2 linked regions of the Undibacterium sp. 5I1 genome follow. The protein of the gene in region 1 interacts with the protein of each later gene in a pairwise test. Links are inferred from orthologs where the notes say so. Each region holds a gene or a part of one and is shown in the gene's direction. Other genes may lie near its edges.

Evidence for each region. Proteins that work in one complex are often made in the same cells at the same time.
Region 2: the proteins of purT (region 1) and RGU72_RS12685 interact in binary tests that used the Escherichia coli proteins (3 or more experiments, as listed by UniProt). The link is inferred for Undibacterium sp. 5I1 from one-to-one orthologs.

Annotation. Positions count from the first base shown.
Region 1 is NZ_JAVIWI010000001.1:1,221,595-1,229,979, reverse strand. The notes cover bases 2,346-5,217. They hold purT (formate-dependent phosphoribosylglycinamide formyltransferase), read left to right. Parts: upstream 2,346-3,110; coding sequence 3,111-4,325; downstream 4,326-5,217. Other genes in these bases: nadB (L-aspartate oxidase), read left to right, coding at 4,473-5,217; RGU72_RS05530 (HU family DNA-binding protein), read right to left, coding at 2,459-2,731. Also shown: RGU72_RS05550 (Bax inhibitor-1 family protein), read left to right, coding at 1-637; RGU72_RS05545 (formyltransferase family protein), read right to left, coding at 875-1,699; more of nadB, read left to right, coding at 5,218-6,077; nadC (carboxylating nicotinate-nucleotide diphosphorylase), read right to left, coding at 6,267-7,142; quinolinate synthase NadA, read right to left, coding at 7,139-8,272. UniProt on the Escherichia coli protein: Involved in the de novo purine biosynthesis. Catalyzes the transfer of formate to 5-phospho-ribosyl-glycinamide (GAR), producing 5-phospho-ribosyl-N-formylglycinamide (FGAR). Formate is provided by PurU via hydrolysis of 10-formyl-tetrahydrofolate.
Region 2 is NZ_JAVIWI010000001.1:2,878,947-2,885,518, forward strand. Bases 909-3,806 are described here. They hold RGU72_RS12685 (farnesyl diphosphate synthase), read left to right. Parts: upstream 909-1,862; coding sequence 1,863-2,750; downstream 2,751-3,806. Other genes in these bases: RGU72_RS12675 (DUF1631 family protein), read right to left, coding at 909-1,156; RGU72_RS12680 (exodeoxyribonuclease VII small subunit), read left to right, coding at 1,594-1,866; dxs (1-deoxy-D-xylulose-5-phosphate synthase), read left to right, coding at 2,754-3,806. In the rest of the region: more of RGU72_RS12675, read right to left, coding at 1-908; more of dxs, read left to right, coding at 3,807-4,646; RGU72_RS12695 (prolyl oligopeptidase family serine peptidase), read left to right, coding at 4,799-6,572.

The DNA of each region.
Region 1 (8,385 bases):
TGAGCGTTTTATTAGTAAGACTTTTAATCACCTCGGCGGCGCTATTCTTGCGTTCACTGCAATCGAGGTTATTTTGTTCAAAACGGGGATCGCTGAAGTATTGGCAAAAGCGATGTTGGGCTTGCCTTGGCTGGTGATCATGGGCGCGTTTATGCTCGTCGGCTGGCTGGCTTCACGTGCAGCGCATACCGTTGAAAGCGTGCCTCTGCAATACGCTGCGCTGGGTGCTTATGTGCTGGCAGAAGCGATTATTTTTGTACCGATGCTGGTAATTGCCAACACCATTGCGCCAGGTGCGATTTCTGACGCTGGCTTGATCACGATTTTGGCGACTGTGTGTCTGGTCGGTGTAGCGTATGTGTCGCGTAAAGACTTTTCTTTTCTTGGCAGCCTATTGAAATGGGGCGGAATTATGGCGCTGATCTTGATCGTCTGCGGCGCTATTTTTGGTTTCCAGTTAGGTTTGTTCTTTAGCGTGGCGATGGTCGGCTTAGCAGGTGCAGCTATTTTGTATGACGCTTCCAATGTGATCAACCATTATCCGGAAGACCGCTATGTCGGCGCTGCGCTGCAATTGTTTGCCTCTGTTGCGATGATGTTCTGGTACGTATTGCGGATACTGATGCGTTTGCGTTAATTATCCAGGCTAAGGTGCGCCCTGCGTACTGTAGATGTAACAACGTGGTGTTAAGTTTTAAAAGCTCAACACCACGTCCAAAATGATCATCTGGCTGATCTTATCAATTCTGTTCTCTTCAAATTCTTTTCCCTGCTAAACAATCCCATCACTTGCTGCATCAGCTACCGCTTTTAAGCGTTGTGAACAATGCATACGAGCCAAAAATAAATCGCTAGCAGAACCTACTTGTTGTACTTACACCGAATACCAATCCGTCACCGCAAGAAAACCATCTTTGCAGGCGATGACGACTGTTTTTCCACTGACGTGTATGACTTGTCCTGGCACATGGCTATGTGGTTCTGGCCAGACGTATCCGGCTTTAATTAAAATTTTATTGTCGTTAATGCGCGCAATACATTCAATCGGGCCGAAAGCACGTAATTGCCTGTCTATGTTGTAAACCGGTTGAGCAAAGTCGATAGTTTTATCGTCATCTTTGAACAGCGGCCAATACTCACCGCCTGTTTGTATCTGCGCGTCTTGCCAGAGCGCTGGAAAATTCTTGGCAATACGACTTGCCAGCTTGCTCTTTGCGATCTGAATTTTGATTTCCAAACTATCATGAATCTCATGTGGCAAAAGCGGGAAGACTTCGCTATCGAGTATCTCGCCAGTATCAAAATCCGGTGCGATTTTGTGGCAAGTAACCGCCCAGGTTTTATGTGATTGCAAAATCGCGTTCACTATAGGATAAGGACCGCGCCCCATCGGCAACGGCGCAGGATGAAAATTAATCGCGTACGACAAATAGTTTTTCCATTCTGGAATACGCCAGTTATAACTGCCAACGACCAAGATGTCACACTGCATCTCGTTTAACTCAGCAAGATCGTGCTCGTTCATACGAGAGAGCTGAATAGAATTTTTTTTAGCTTGCGCAAGCGCGAGCAAATCTTTGTTAGTACTGAGATGATTAATTTCTGGTACGGAGAATAATTTAACCGGCTCCCAACCCTCTGCGATCCAGGTTTGAAATAAGGGAAGATCTCTATCGCATCCTGCAAATGCAAAGCGCATTATTTTCTTTCGATAAGGACTACTAGAAATTACACATGGTGTTTTACGTTAGTCCTAATATTAAGTGGTTATCGATATCAATGATGCAGCATTACCGAGCACACTTTGTAACCTATTGGATCATTTTGTAGAAGCGCATTTACGCATCGTCTGAGATTGTCGCTTACTCCCAGAATCAGATTAAGATTTTTTATCTGGATATTGAACAATTTTGTATTTAGAATGGCGTTTTTTTGCTTCGCTAATATAGGTAATACTGTTACAAATTTAAATCTTAGGTAAAAAAATCCTATTTTCTTTTCCCATTTTTAGCTGAGTGTTTAAAATATAGGTATTCACACTATTAGCTTATCCTAATGCACGCTTGTTATATCGAATTGTCGTAAATGATTTTTTGACTTAGTGAACAAATAATTTGATTGAGTATTTATAAGAAGAAATGCGGTCAGCAGACCACGGAGATATTATTAGCAATACAAAAGGAAAAAGGCATATAACCATTAAGTTATATGCCTTCTTTTATATTGGCGGAGCGGACGGGGCTCGAACCCGCGACCCCCGGCGTGACAGGCCGGTATTCTAACCAACTGAACTACCACTCCTTATTTGATACAACTTATATTGACAATCATGGTGGGCGCTGAGAGGCTCGAACTCCCGACCTAAGCCTTGTAAGGGCTCCGCTCTACCAACTGAGCTAAGCGCCCCAACCATCTACTGCCAATACTTGTGACGCTTATCACCGCGTCACGAAGTCCATTAGTTTACAGCATCTTTCAATGCTTTGCCAGGCTTAAATTTAGGAACCTTGGCTGCTTTGATCTTAATTGCCTCACCAGTACGTGGATTGCGGCCTATTCTAGCAGCGCGTTTACCCACTGTAAACGTACCAAAACCGACCAAAGTAACAGTACCGCTTTTTTTTAATGTCGTTTTTACAGCACCAATAATTGCATCTAATGCTCGTGCCGATGCTGCTTTGGAAATATCAGCCGTGTTAGCAATGTGTTCGATCAATTCAGTTTTATTCACTTACGTCCCCCTCACAAAAGTCCAATTTAACTCCGCGATGATGTATTCGATTATTTATTGGTCGGGCATCGATCACGCCAAGCAGAAAATCTGCATCCGGTATTAAATCAAGCCGGAAACCCTTGTGTCAAGCGGTTTGCAGCGTTTCCCTACAATCTTCTTGGGTTTTCTTCTTCAAATCAAAAGTATAATTTCAAATAATTGATTTACACCATCATCGCATCTAAAAATGCACTCGAATACGGCGTGCTTGCAGATGTTGTTTGACAATATTTGGTTCGGCACCAAATTGAACCACCGGCATATACACAATCTAAAGCGCAAAAATTAGCTCGGCGATCCTTATTATCCTCACTCAATCTCTTTATTCCAAATGACCATGAAAACGATCAAACGATTCGGCACCCCCTTATCTGCTACCGCAACTAAAGTTATGCTGCTTGGCTCTGGCGAACTCGGTAAAGAAGTTATTATTTCTTTGCAGCGTCTTGGCGTCGAAGTTATCGCAGTAGATCGGTATGAAAATGCGCCGGGACATCAGGTTGCGCACAGAGCGCACGTGATTGACATGACTGATGGCGCAGCACTCGCTCGCTTGATTGAGTTAGAGCAGCCCGATTTAGTCGTGCCGGAAATCGAAGCGATTGCCACCACCATGTTAATGGAGCTTGAGAAGGCCGGCAAAACGCGCGTCATCCCGACTGCTCGCGCCGCATGGCTGACCATGAATCGTGAAGGCATCCGGCGCCTGGCGGCTGAGACCTTAAACCTGCCAACCTCACCATACCGGTTCGCTGATAGTCTCGCTGAATTACAACAAGCATCAAGCGAAATCGGCTTTCCGTGCATCATCAAGCCAGTGATGTCCTCATCAGGAAAAGGTCAATCAAAAATTGATAGTGCAGAAGAAGTGGAAGCCGCCTGGAACTACGCTGCAGCAGGTGGTCGCGTCAATTCTGGTCGCGTGATTGTTGAGGGTTTCATCGACTTCGAATATGAAATCACCTTGTTGACCGTGCGCTCGATCGGGAGCAACGGAGAAGTCGAAACCCATTTCTGCGAGCCTATCGGCCATGTGCAAGTACAAGGCGATTATGTCGAATCATGGCAGCCACAAGCTATGCACAGTAAGGCATTAGAGCGTGCACGTGATATCGCTAAAAAAGTCACGGACGATCTTGGCGGCCTTGGCTTATTTGGCGTCGAACTATTTGTGAAAAACGACATGGTCTGGTTCTCTGAAGTCAGCCCACGTCCGCATGATACCGGCATGGTGACGATGTCCAGCCAAGTCCAGAATGAATTTGAGTTACACGCCAAAGCAATCCTCGGCTTGCCGGTTAACGTAGCGCTGCGCACGCCCGCGGCATCTGCGGTAATCTACGGTCAGCATAATCACAAAGCAATTGCGTTTGAAGGTGTGGCAGAAGCTTTGCAAGTGGAAGGCATCGATATCCGTTTATTCGGTAAGCCAGAATCATTTAGTCGCCGCCGCATGGGTGTTGCTCTAGCCACTGCGGCGGATACCGATACGGCGCGCGTGCTGGCGAAAGCTGCTGCTGCCAAAGTGAAACCTGTGGTTGTTGATGAATAACGCAACAAACAAACAAACAAACCAACCAACGCAAAAAAACAACCCGCTTTATCCCGATAACTAAATTCGATAAATTCAACATGGTGAGTTTAGTTAAGATATTTTTTAGTGCAGTACAAGCTAGTGCTTGAATTAACGGTCATCCAAATGAAATTTGACGTCGCAATTGTAGGTAGTGGCTTAGCAGGTTTATCAGTCGCGCTTCATCTCGCTAAGACCCGCAAAGTTGCGGTGATTTCTAAGCGTGCTTTACTCGATGGTGCCAGTGACTGGGCACAAGGTGGTATTGCCGCCGTCCTGGATTCGCACGACAGTCACGAGCAGCATATTTCAGATACGCTGATCGCTGGCGGTGGTTTGTGTGATGAAGGTGCAACCCGTTACATCATTGAACACGGACGCGAAGCAATTGATTGGCTCATCGAACAAGGTGTGCCATTTACGCGTGACGACGATGCTGAATTAGGCTTCCACCTGACGCGCGAAGGCGGTCACAGTCAACGACGGATTATTCATGCTGCTGACTCCACAGGCCATGCCGTACAACAGACACTGGAACAAAAAGTTCGGGCGCATCCGAACATCAGTTTGTTTGAACATCATTACGCGATCGACGTAATCACCTCAGCCAAGCTGGGAGAAACATCGGCGACACCGCGCTGTTTAGGCTTGTACGTGCAAGATGTCAAAACGGGTAAAGTCCACACCTTTGAGGCGCCACACACAGTCATGGCGACGGGCGGCGCTGGCAAAGTATATTTGTATACAACCAATCCAGACACCGCGACGGGGGATGGCATTGCGATGGCATGGCGTGCTGGATGTCGCGTAGCGAATATGGAGTTTATGCAATTCCATCCGACCTGTTTATATCATCCGTATGCCAAATCATTTCTGATCACTGAAGCGGTACGCGGTGAAGGTGGCATCTTAAAGTTGCCAGCAGAGGCAGGTGCCAGCGCAGGTGCGCGCTTTATGCTAGATCATGATAGCCGGGCAGAACTCGCACCGCGCGATGTGGTCGCAAGAGCGATCGATTTCGAAATGAAAAAACGTGGTTTAGATTTTGTAGAGCTCGATATCACGCATAAATCACCGGAATTTTTAGAAGAACACTTCCCAATGATTTATGCCCGCTGCCTGGAATTGGGTATCGACATTACTAAGCAAGCCATTCCCGTGGTACCTGCAGTACATTTCACCTGCGGCGGGATTGTGACCGATACGACCGGCAGAACAGATTTGCCTGGTTTATACGCCGTAGGAGAGACCGCCTACACCGGTCTGCATGGCGCCAATCGATTAGCCAGCAATTCCTTGTTGGAATGCCTGGTTATCGGCAAAGCTGCGGCGCAAGACATCGCGGCACAAGAATTACGACCGTCTCTCAACTTACCGGCATGGGACGAAAGCCGTGTATCGGATGCAGACGAAGAAGTCGTCATCGCTCACAACTGGGACGAACTGCGTCGCTTTATGTGGAATTATGTCGGCATCGTTCGCACCACTAAACGACTGGAGCGCGCAAAACACCGGATACGTTTATTGAAAGAAGAAATCGATGAGTATTACGCTAATTTCCGCATTACAAATAATTTGCTGGAACTGCGCAATCTGGTTGATGTCGCCTCGCTGATCGTGAATAGCGCACTGTCTCGCCGCGAAAGCCGCGGCCTGCATTTTAGTCGTGATTATCCGGACACTTTACCGAAAGCCTTGCCTACCGTGCTATCGCCTAAACGGAAAAAATAACAAAGCTCACCGGATAAAAAAGCGCCGCAAGTTCGTATCAAAACGAATTTGCGGCGCTTTTTTTGCAAAAATAAATCTAAAGCATAAAACCAATAAATTAATACTCCCACCCAGTAATTAAAATTGTTCAAGTAGTCTCTGGGCAATAAGGGTATTTTTTTAAAAATAAGGGGGAGTATAGGCAATAAGTTAGATAATTCTCAAAGAATAATCAATAGCCTTGATATCTTTTGTCAGGCTACCAATCGAAATCCTGTCAACACCGGTTTCAGCAATCGCCCTCACAGAACTTTTATCGACGCCACCAGATGCTTCCAACAATGCGCGTCCGGCATTCAGATTGACTGCATCACGCATCATGTCAGTCGTAAAGTTATCCAATAGAATCGACGTTGCTCCCGCTTTTAGCGCGAGTTTGAGCTGATCTAGCGTTTCCACCTCGATTTGTATGCTGACATCCGCCTGCAAGGCGTGAGCAGCCTGCATCGCAGCCTCAATGCCGCCGGCTGCTGCGATGTGATTTTCTTTAATCAGAATCCCATCATACAAAGCCAGACGCTGATTCTGACCGCCACCAACACGCACTGCATATTTTTGAGCCAGACGCAAACCAGGTAAGGTTTTTCGGGTATCCAAAATCGCTGCGGCTGTGCCTTCAATGATTCGCACATAGTCACGTGTTGCCATAGCCACGCCAGATAGCAATTGCAAAAAATTGAGTGCGCTGCGCTCGGCAGTCAATAACGCCCGGGCTGGCGCTGTGATCTTACAGACCAGACTATTCGGAAGCATCAACGCCCCCTCCTCTGCCATCCACACAATCTTAATTCTTGCATCCAGGCGCTCCATCACAGCATCAAACCACGGCGCACCGCACAAAACAGCTTCTTCGCGCACAATTACTTGGGCTTGCACTAACTGCTGGTCTGGCACCAGTAAGCCCGTCAGATCACCGGTACCGACGTCTTCCGCCAAGGCTGTGCTGATATTGCGCTCAAAGGCTGCCATCAAGTCCGCATCGAATGGCTCGAACGGATTTTTAAGATTACTTATTGAATGAGTCATGCTGGACCTATACCCGAAAATAGTTTTTGCTCTTGAGCCAAATCAGCGCCCGGGCGCACATTCGCTTTTTTCGCTGCTGCAAAATCAAGCATACGGTCGATACACAATTTGGCTTTTACACTCACGGCAGGATCGACCAGAATTTCGTTATTCCCTTGCTCTAATACTTGCAATAAATTACGCAGGCCATTCATTGCCATCCAAGGACAGTGCGCGCAACTCTTACAGGTAGCACTATTACCCGCAGTTGGAGCGACGATGAATTTTTTCCCAGGGGCTGCCATCTGCATTTTATGCAAAATACCGTTATCTGTTGCCACGATAAACTCAGTAGCGTCCATGGTTTTCGCTGCATGGATCATTTGCGAGGTAGAGCCGACCATATCCGCTAATGCCACGACTGCAGCAGGTGACTCTGGATGGACTAAGACCTTGGCATCAGGATGCTCTGCCTTCAATATATCCAGCTCAATGCCTTTAAATTCGTCGTGCACCAGACACGAACCCTGCCACAGCAACATATCAGCACCGGTTTGTTTTTGAATATACGAACCCAAATGCTTATCAGGAGCCCATAGAATTTTTTTACCCTGCGCATGCAGATGCGCGACGATATCCAAACCAATACTCGAAGTCACCATCCAATCCGCACGCGCCTTCACCGCAGCACTGGTATTGGCATACACGACGACAGTACGATCAGGATGCGCATCACAAAATGCTGCAAACTCACCCGCAGGACAGCCAAGATCCAGCGAGCATGTTGCATCCAGATCGGGCATTAAGATCGTTTTTTCAGGGCTCAGTATTTTGGCGGTTTCGCCCATGAACTTAACGCCAGCGACTATCAAAGTCTTTGCTGAGTGATCACGCCCAAAACGCGCCATCTCTAAAGAGTCAGAAACACAACCACCAGTTTCTTCAGCAAGGTCTTGCAAGTCAGCATCGACATAATAATGCGCTACCAAAACCGCTTCTTTCTCACGCAATAGCTGCTTGATGCGCGACTTCAATATTTCTTTTTCTGCCAAGCCAGGAGCCTCAGGTATACGAGCCCAGGCAGCAGCCGTGCAACTCGTCCCCAAGTCCATCTGCGGGCGCTCAAATTCAATGACTTTGGTTGCTTCCATCTCTATTCTCATCAAGGTGAAAAACTCAGTCTAGCAGTTATAAAAAAACCCGTGCTTCTGAAACCAGAAGACGGGTCGTTTTATTACAGATTAATTTGGTCGAGGCCGGAATA
Region 2 (6,572 bases), 1.7 Mb from region 1 along the record:
GTACTCCAATCAATTCTTTGATTTGACTAGGAATCGATGGATTATGGAAAACTGTATCAAATATCTTAGAGAGTAAATCGAGAGTAGTTTTTTCTACGCTATTACCACTTGCCAATTCTGGCATTTGCTCGCGCATTTGCGATAGCCGTATCACATCTTGCGCACCAGCCACTAACTGGTGTATCGCCATCGTTTTTTGCAGATTCTCCAGATAATGGAAAAGCCGAGTATCGGTTTCTTGCTGCTTAGATTGTCCGCTGGCAGAGAATTGCTGGTCATGTTGCTGCTGATCCCTCTGCCTGCCTGTCTGACAAATCTTTTGCTGATCATTGGCATCGTTACTCGATGTTTCTGATGGAGTTTTTTCTGAGAAAATTTGCTTCAGCTTTTGACTAAAATCTTTTTTACCGAATTGACTAGAGCCTGGATTTTCTGTCTTTTTTATCCGATAGGATTCATGTAAATCAGGCAAGATCCCTTGGTACACCAAAAATTCATTTAATGCCTGAAAAATAGGCGACAGATCAAACAAAATATCTCCGCGTAGCAAAGGCAGAATCAGCGGATGGGTATTCGTATCAGGATTAAATTTGCACCATGATGCATGCACCACACGTAAAAAAAATTCTGGCCTGAATGGATTTTGCGTAATGCTCAGACTATCAATGCCAATGATGCAAGCCAGACGCATACTTAAAGCGGCCAATTGCTCTGCACTGGACAACTCCAGGGAGCGACTCGCACGCCCAAAAGCCAGTTTTTTGTCCATCTCCTCATATGACACCAGCGTCAAGGCAATGTCTTGTTGCTCGACACGCTCTGATTGAGGCTTAGTTGGTAATGAATTTGCTGATGATATTGATGACAAAGCCTGGATTTCTTTACGAAATGCCGCCTGGATATCAGCAGAACATAAATAGTAGAAAGCGTAACCGTTGTTCTTTAGTAACTGACCAGAATTAAAATTTAAATTCGCTTCCCGTGCGTCACCAACTTGCTCCGATGCGGCAAAAAATGCATTCGCTAAGCGTGCTGCAAAGGCATCCAGTTGCGCCACCACCAAGTGCGTCGCATGTGGAATCAGAGCACGCAAAATATCTGCACGCGCTAAAGGTGCTTTCTGGGACTGCCGATGATCGGGCGATTGTGCTGACATGACAGTTGTGTTTAAGGAAAGTTATTAGCAAAGTTTGTCAAACGAATATAGTGTAATCCCTTGTCGGAAGTCTTCGCACTGACTTCCACGATCGCCCAAATCATACTTATCAAGCCTTGCGCAACAGAATTTGACTTTATCTGAATTGTTTTAACTTGGTTTAACTTGGTTTGACTTGGTTTGATTTGGTTTGATTTGACTATATACGAATAATTTCCACATGGAAATGTTTGAATCGCAATTTCAGCTGCTTTTTTAAGCAAATTCTCTTTTTTACGATATCAAAAAAATAAAATCCATAAGAACATAAAAGTGAATAATGCCGAGATAGAAAGGATAGCTCTAAAAAAGCTGCTAATTATGCCAACTAAGCTGATTATCAACTGGGTTTGCACTAAAATGCAGGGTTAGACTCAATTTGCTCTTCAAGACTACCTATGCCAAAAAAATTACCCTCCATCGGACAACTCGGTCAGAACGATCAGCCAACTTCTTTCGAAGCAGCGATGTCGGAATTATTAGAACTGGTCGCCCAGATGGAAGCTGGTGAGCTGCCTTTAGAAGCCTCTGTCACGGCTTATCAACGTGGGGCCGAATTGATTAAATACTGTGCAGGCCAACTCGACAAAGTAGAACAGCAGGTCAAAGTACTGGAAGCTGGCATGCTGAAACCTTTCGTTGCAGATAATTCTGGCGAGGCCGATGCATGAGCGCGCATTTTCAGGATTGGATGAAATCCACTCAGCAGCAATTTGAAGTCTTATTAGCTAGTTTCTTACCAGATAGCGATGTGGTACCAGCAAAACTACATCAGGCAATGCGTTACGCCGCTTTAGATGGCGGCAAACGCGTGCGTCCTTTGTTAGTGTATGCCGCCGGTTTTATGTTTGATGCGCCAGCGGATTTATTGGCGCGTGCCGCCGCCGCATTAGAAATGATTCACGCTTATTCATTAGTGCATGACGACATGCCCTGTATGGATGATGACGCTTTGCGTAGAGGCAAACCTACTGTGCATGTCAAATATGATGAGGCAACTGCCCTGTTGGTTGGTGATGCGCTGCAAGCACAAGCTTTTTTGGTCTTGGCAGAAGCAGAGAGTGAATCTTTACGGCAAGTTGCCATGCTGCGTTTGCTGGCACAAGCCGCTGGGTCAACCGGTATGTGCGGCGGTCAGGCGATTGATTTAGCCAGCGTCGGTGTCGCCTTAACAGTAGATCAGCTTGAACAAATGCACCGTTTAAAAACAGGTGCATTGCTGCGTGGCTCAGTCATCATGGGCGCGATGTGTGGCAAGACTTTATCCGCGGCGGAAGTCGCTGCGCTTGATGCATACGCCAGCGCAATTGGACTGGCATTTCAGGTAGTGGATGATGTCCTGGATGCCACCGCAGATTCTGTCACCCTAGGTAAAACTGCTGGCAAAGATGCAGCAGATAACAAGCCGACCTACGTATCCTTGCTGGGTCTGGAAGCGTCACAAGCGCTGGCAAAAAAACTATGCGACGACGCCCATGCTGCGTTGTTGCCCTTTGGAGAAAAAGCACACATCCTGCGCAACCTGGCAGATTTGATTGTGCAGAGGAAGGCGTAATTTATGACCACAACTAATAATACAAACACTCTGTTAGACAGCATTAATTCTCCAGCCGATTTACGCAAGCTAACACGTGCCCAATTAAAACCGCTGGCCGACGAGTTACGTCATTTTGTGATTGATTCTGTGTCTAAAACGGGCGGTCATTTATCGTCTAATTTAGGCACTGTTGAACTCACCATCGCGCTGCACTATGTATTTCAGACACCGGAAGATCGTCTGGTCTGGGATGTGGGTCATCAAACGTATCCGCATAAAATTCTGACGGGTCGTCGTGATCGCATGCATACCTTGCGTCAGTTGAATGGTATCTCCGGTTTCCCGCGCCGGGTTGAGAGCGAATACGACACGTTTGGTACGGCGCATTCATCGACATCGATTTCTGCTGCATTAGGGATGGCTTTGGCGGCAAAAACCAAAGGCGAGGATCGACATTCCGTTGCCATCATTGGCGATGGCTCAATGACAGCCGGCATGGCGTTTGAGGCCTTGAATAATGCGGGCGTCTACGACGATATTAACTTACTGGTGATTCTGAACGACAACGATATGTCGATCTCGCCACCGGTCGGTGCGCTCAACCGTTATCTGGCGCGTCTGATGTCTGGCAAATTTTATGCCGCAGCACGCAATGTCGGCAAATCCGTACTGCCAACGCCGGTATTAGAACTCGCCAAACGGTTTGAGGAACACGCAAAAGGCATGATCGTACCAGCGACGATGTTTGAAGAATTTGGTTTTAATTATATTGGCCCGATTGACGGTCATGATCTGGACTCTCTGGTACCAACCCTACAGAATTTAAAAAATCTGAAAGGTCCGCAATTCCTGCACGTGGTCACCAAAAAAGGCCAGGGCTATAAATTAGCAGAAGCCGATCCAATTCTTTATCACGGCCCTGGCAAATTCAATCCTGCTGAAGGCATTAAGCCCTCTACTACGCCTGCCAAACAAACTTACACGCAAGTCTTTGGTAATTGGTTATGCGATATGGCTGCCGCTGATCAACGCTTGATTGGCATTACGCCAGCGATGCGCGAAGGTTCTGGCATGGTGGAATTTGAGCAAAAATTCCCTGACCGTTATTACGATGTTGGCATTGCAGAACAGCATTCTGTTACGTTTGCCGGTGGCATGGCATGCGAGGGGCTCAAACCTGTCGTTGCGATTTACTCCACTTTTTTACAACGTGCTTATGATCAGTTAATTCACGATATCGCGTTGCAAAATCTGGATGTTACTTTCGCCCTGGACCGAGCGGGACTGGTCGGTGCTGATGGTGCAACCCATGCCGGCAATTATGATCTGGCTTATCTGCGCTGTATCCCTAATATGGTCGTGATGGCCGCCTCGGATGAGAATGAATGCCGTCAAATGTTGTCGACTGGCTTCCATTATCCAGGCCCGGCAGCTATCCGCTATCCACGCGGCGCCGGGATTGGTGCAGCGATCAATTTAGAACTCAGCACCCTGCCGATTGGCAAAGGCGAAATCAAACGTAAAGGCAAGAGCATCGCCATTTTGGCATTTGGCTCCATGGTGCAGCCGGGATTAAAAGCTGCGGAAAATCTGGATGCCACACTGGCGAATATGCGCTTTGTCAAACCGCTAGATACGGCATTACTGGCAGAACTGGCCAACACTCATGATTTGTTAGTCACGGTAGAAGAAGGCACTGTGATAGGTGGCGCAGGCTCCGCAGTCGCAGAAGCAATGGCAGCAGCAGGAATTACAAAACCATTGCTGATACTCGGCTTACCAGATCAATTTATCGATCATGGTGATCCGGCTTTACTACTTGCTAGTTGTGGTCTGGATGCAGCAGGAATTGAGGCCTCGATCAAAAAACGCTTTGGAACAGAAGCACTGAAGCTAGTAGCAAATAATCAGTAAGGAAATGAAAAAAGCGAAGCCAACAAGCTTCGCTTTTTTCATTTCTGATGGAAGAAACTCTGTCGCCTGACACTATTCGGTTTTAATTCAGTCCACATGAGTCAAACAAAAGCTCAACAATTTTTTGCGTATTAAATAACGGGGATTACTTTATGACGAAGAAAAATATGTATTCATTGAAGCTCAGTGCGGTAGCCGTTGCTGGCTTCAGTTTCTTGATCTCGAATGGTACTGCAATTGCTGCTGATAAAACGGCACCACCAACACGTATCGCTGAAGTGACTGATACCTATGGGGATATCACCGTCAAAGATCCCTACCGCTGGCTAGAAAAACAAAGTGATCCTGCTGTACATCAGTGGAGCGTGGCACAGGACAAACGCACACGACAATATTTCGATAGCCTGACATTCCGCAAACCCATATTTGATAATCTGATGGCGCAAATTTCTGCTTCATCCAGTTCTTACTATGATTTGCATACCGCTGGTGACAAAGTTTTTGCGATGTATAACCAGCCACCAAAACAGCAGCCAATGATTGCGGTGCTGACAAATGCAGCTGATCCTGCACTAGCCAAAATCGTTCTTGATCCAAATCTCATCAATTCAAAAGGTACGACGGCAATCGACTGGTTTGTTCCATCACATGACGGATCTAAAGTCGCTGTGTCAATGTCGGACAATGGAAGCGAAGATGGCTCAGTACACATCATTGACGTTAGCACAGGCAAACAAATCGACAAACTGATTCCATTGGTACAGTATCCAACTGGCGGTGGTAGCGTTGCATGGAAAGCGGACGGTACAGGTTTCTGGTACACCCGCTACCCAGGGAAAGATCAGCCAGCGAATCGTCAACATTTTTATCAACAGATTTACTTCCATAAAATTGGCACTGATCCATCAAAAGATGTTTATGTCCTAGGAAAAGACTTTCCTAAAGTTGCAGAAATCGCGCTTGATAGTCATCAAAATCCTAACTATGTGGTCGCCTCAGTTGCCAATGGTGATGGTGGCGAATTCGCACATTACGTGATCAGCCAGGACGGGAAAATCAAGCAAGTCAGCCGTTTTGAAGACAAGATTGTCGCGGCCACGATTGGCTCGGACAACGCCATGTATTTGGTCTCACGTAAAGATGCTCCGCGCGGAAAACTCTTAAAACTAGCGCTGAATGATTTAGAGCTTGCACATGCAAAAGTTGTCATACCTGAGTCTGATGCGGTGATACAACCTGGTGGAGAATTCGGTGGCTCGCCAGTCATCGTTACAAAAAATGCTTTATACGTGCGTGAAATTATCGGTGGGCCATCACGCGTAGCCATCTATGACCATGACGGTAAATCACTTGGCAACCTTCCACTGCCGGATGTCGCTACCGTGGATGAAATTGACACGCTGAGCGACGGCTCCTTGCTCTATGCAGTTAAAACTTTCCTGACACCGCCTTACTACTCTCGTTACGACGAAAAATCGGGCAAGTCAGAAACCACGAAACTGGCGCAAACCAGCGCAACCTCCTTTGACGACACGGAAGTTGTGAGGGAATTTGCAACCTCCAAAGATGGAACAAAAATCCCCTTAAATATTGTCCGCCGTAAAGGGACGAAATTGGATGGGACTAATCCCGTTTTACTGAACGGTTACGGTGGCTACAGCGTCAATCAGACACCTCGCTTTTTAAGCCCGGCAACGCGTTTATGGCTGAATGCGGGTGGTGTATTTGTGATTGCTAATCTGCGCGGCGGCGGTGAGTTTGGCGAGGAATGGCACAGCAAGGGCGCGCTGACGAATAAGCAAAATGTGTTTGACGATTTCACGGCAGCGGCACAATACCTGATCGCACAAAAGTATACTTCTAGCGAACATATGGCCAGCATCGGTGGCAGCAACGGAGGCTTACTAATGGGAGCTGTCTTTACCC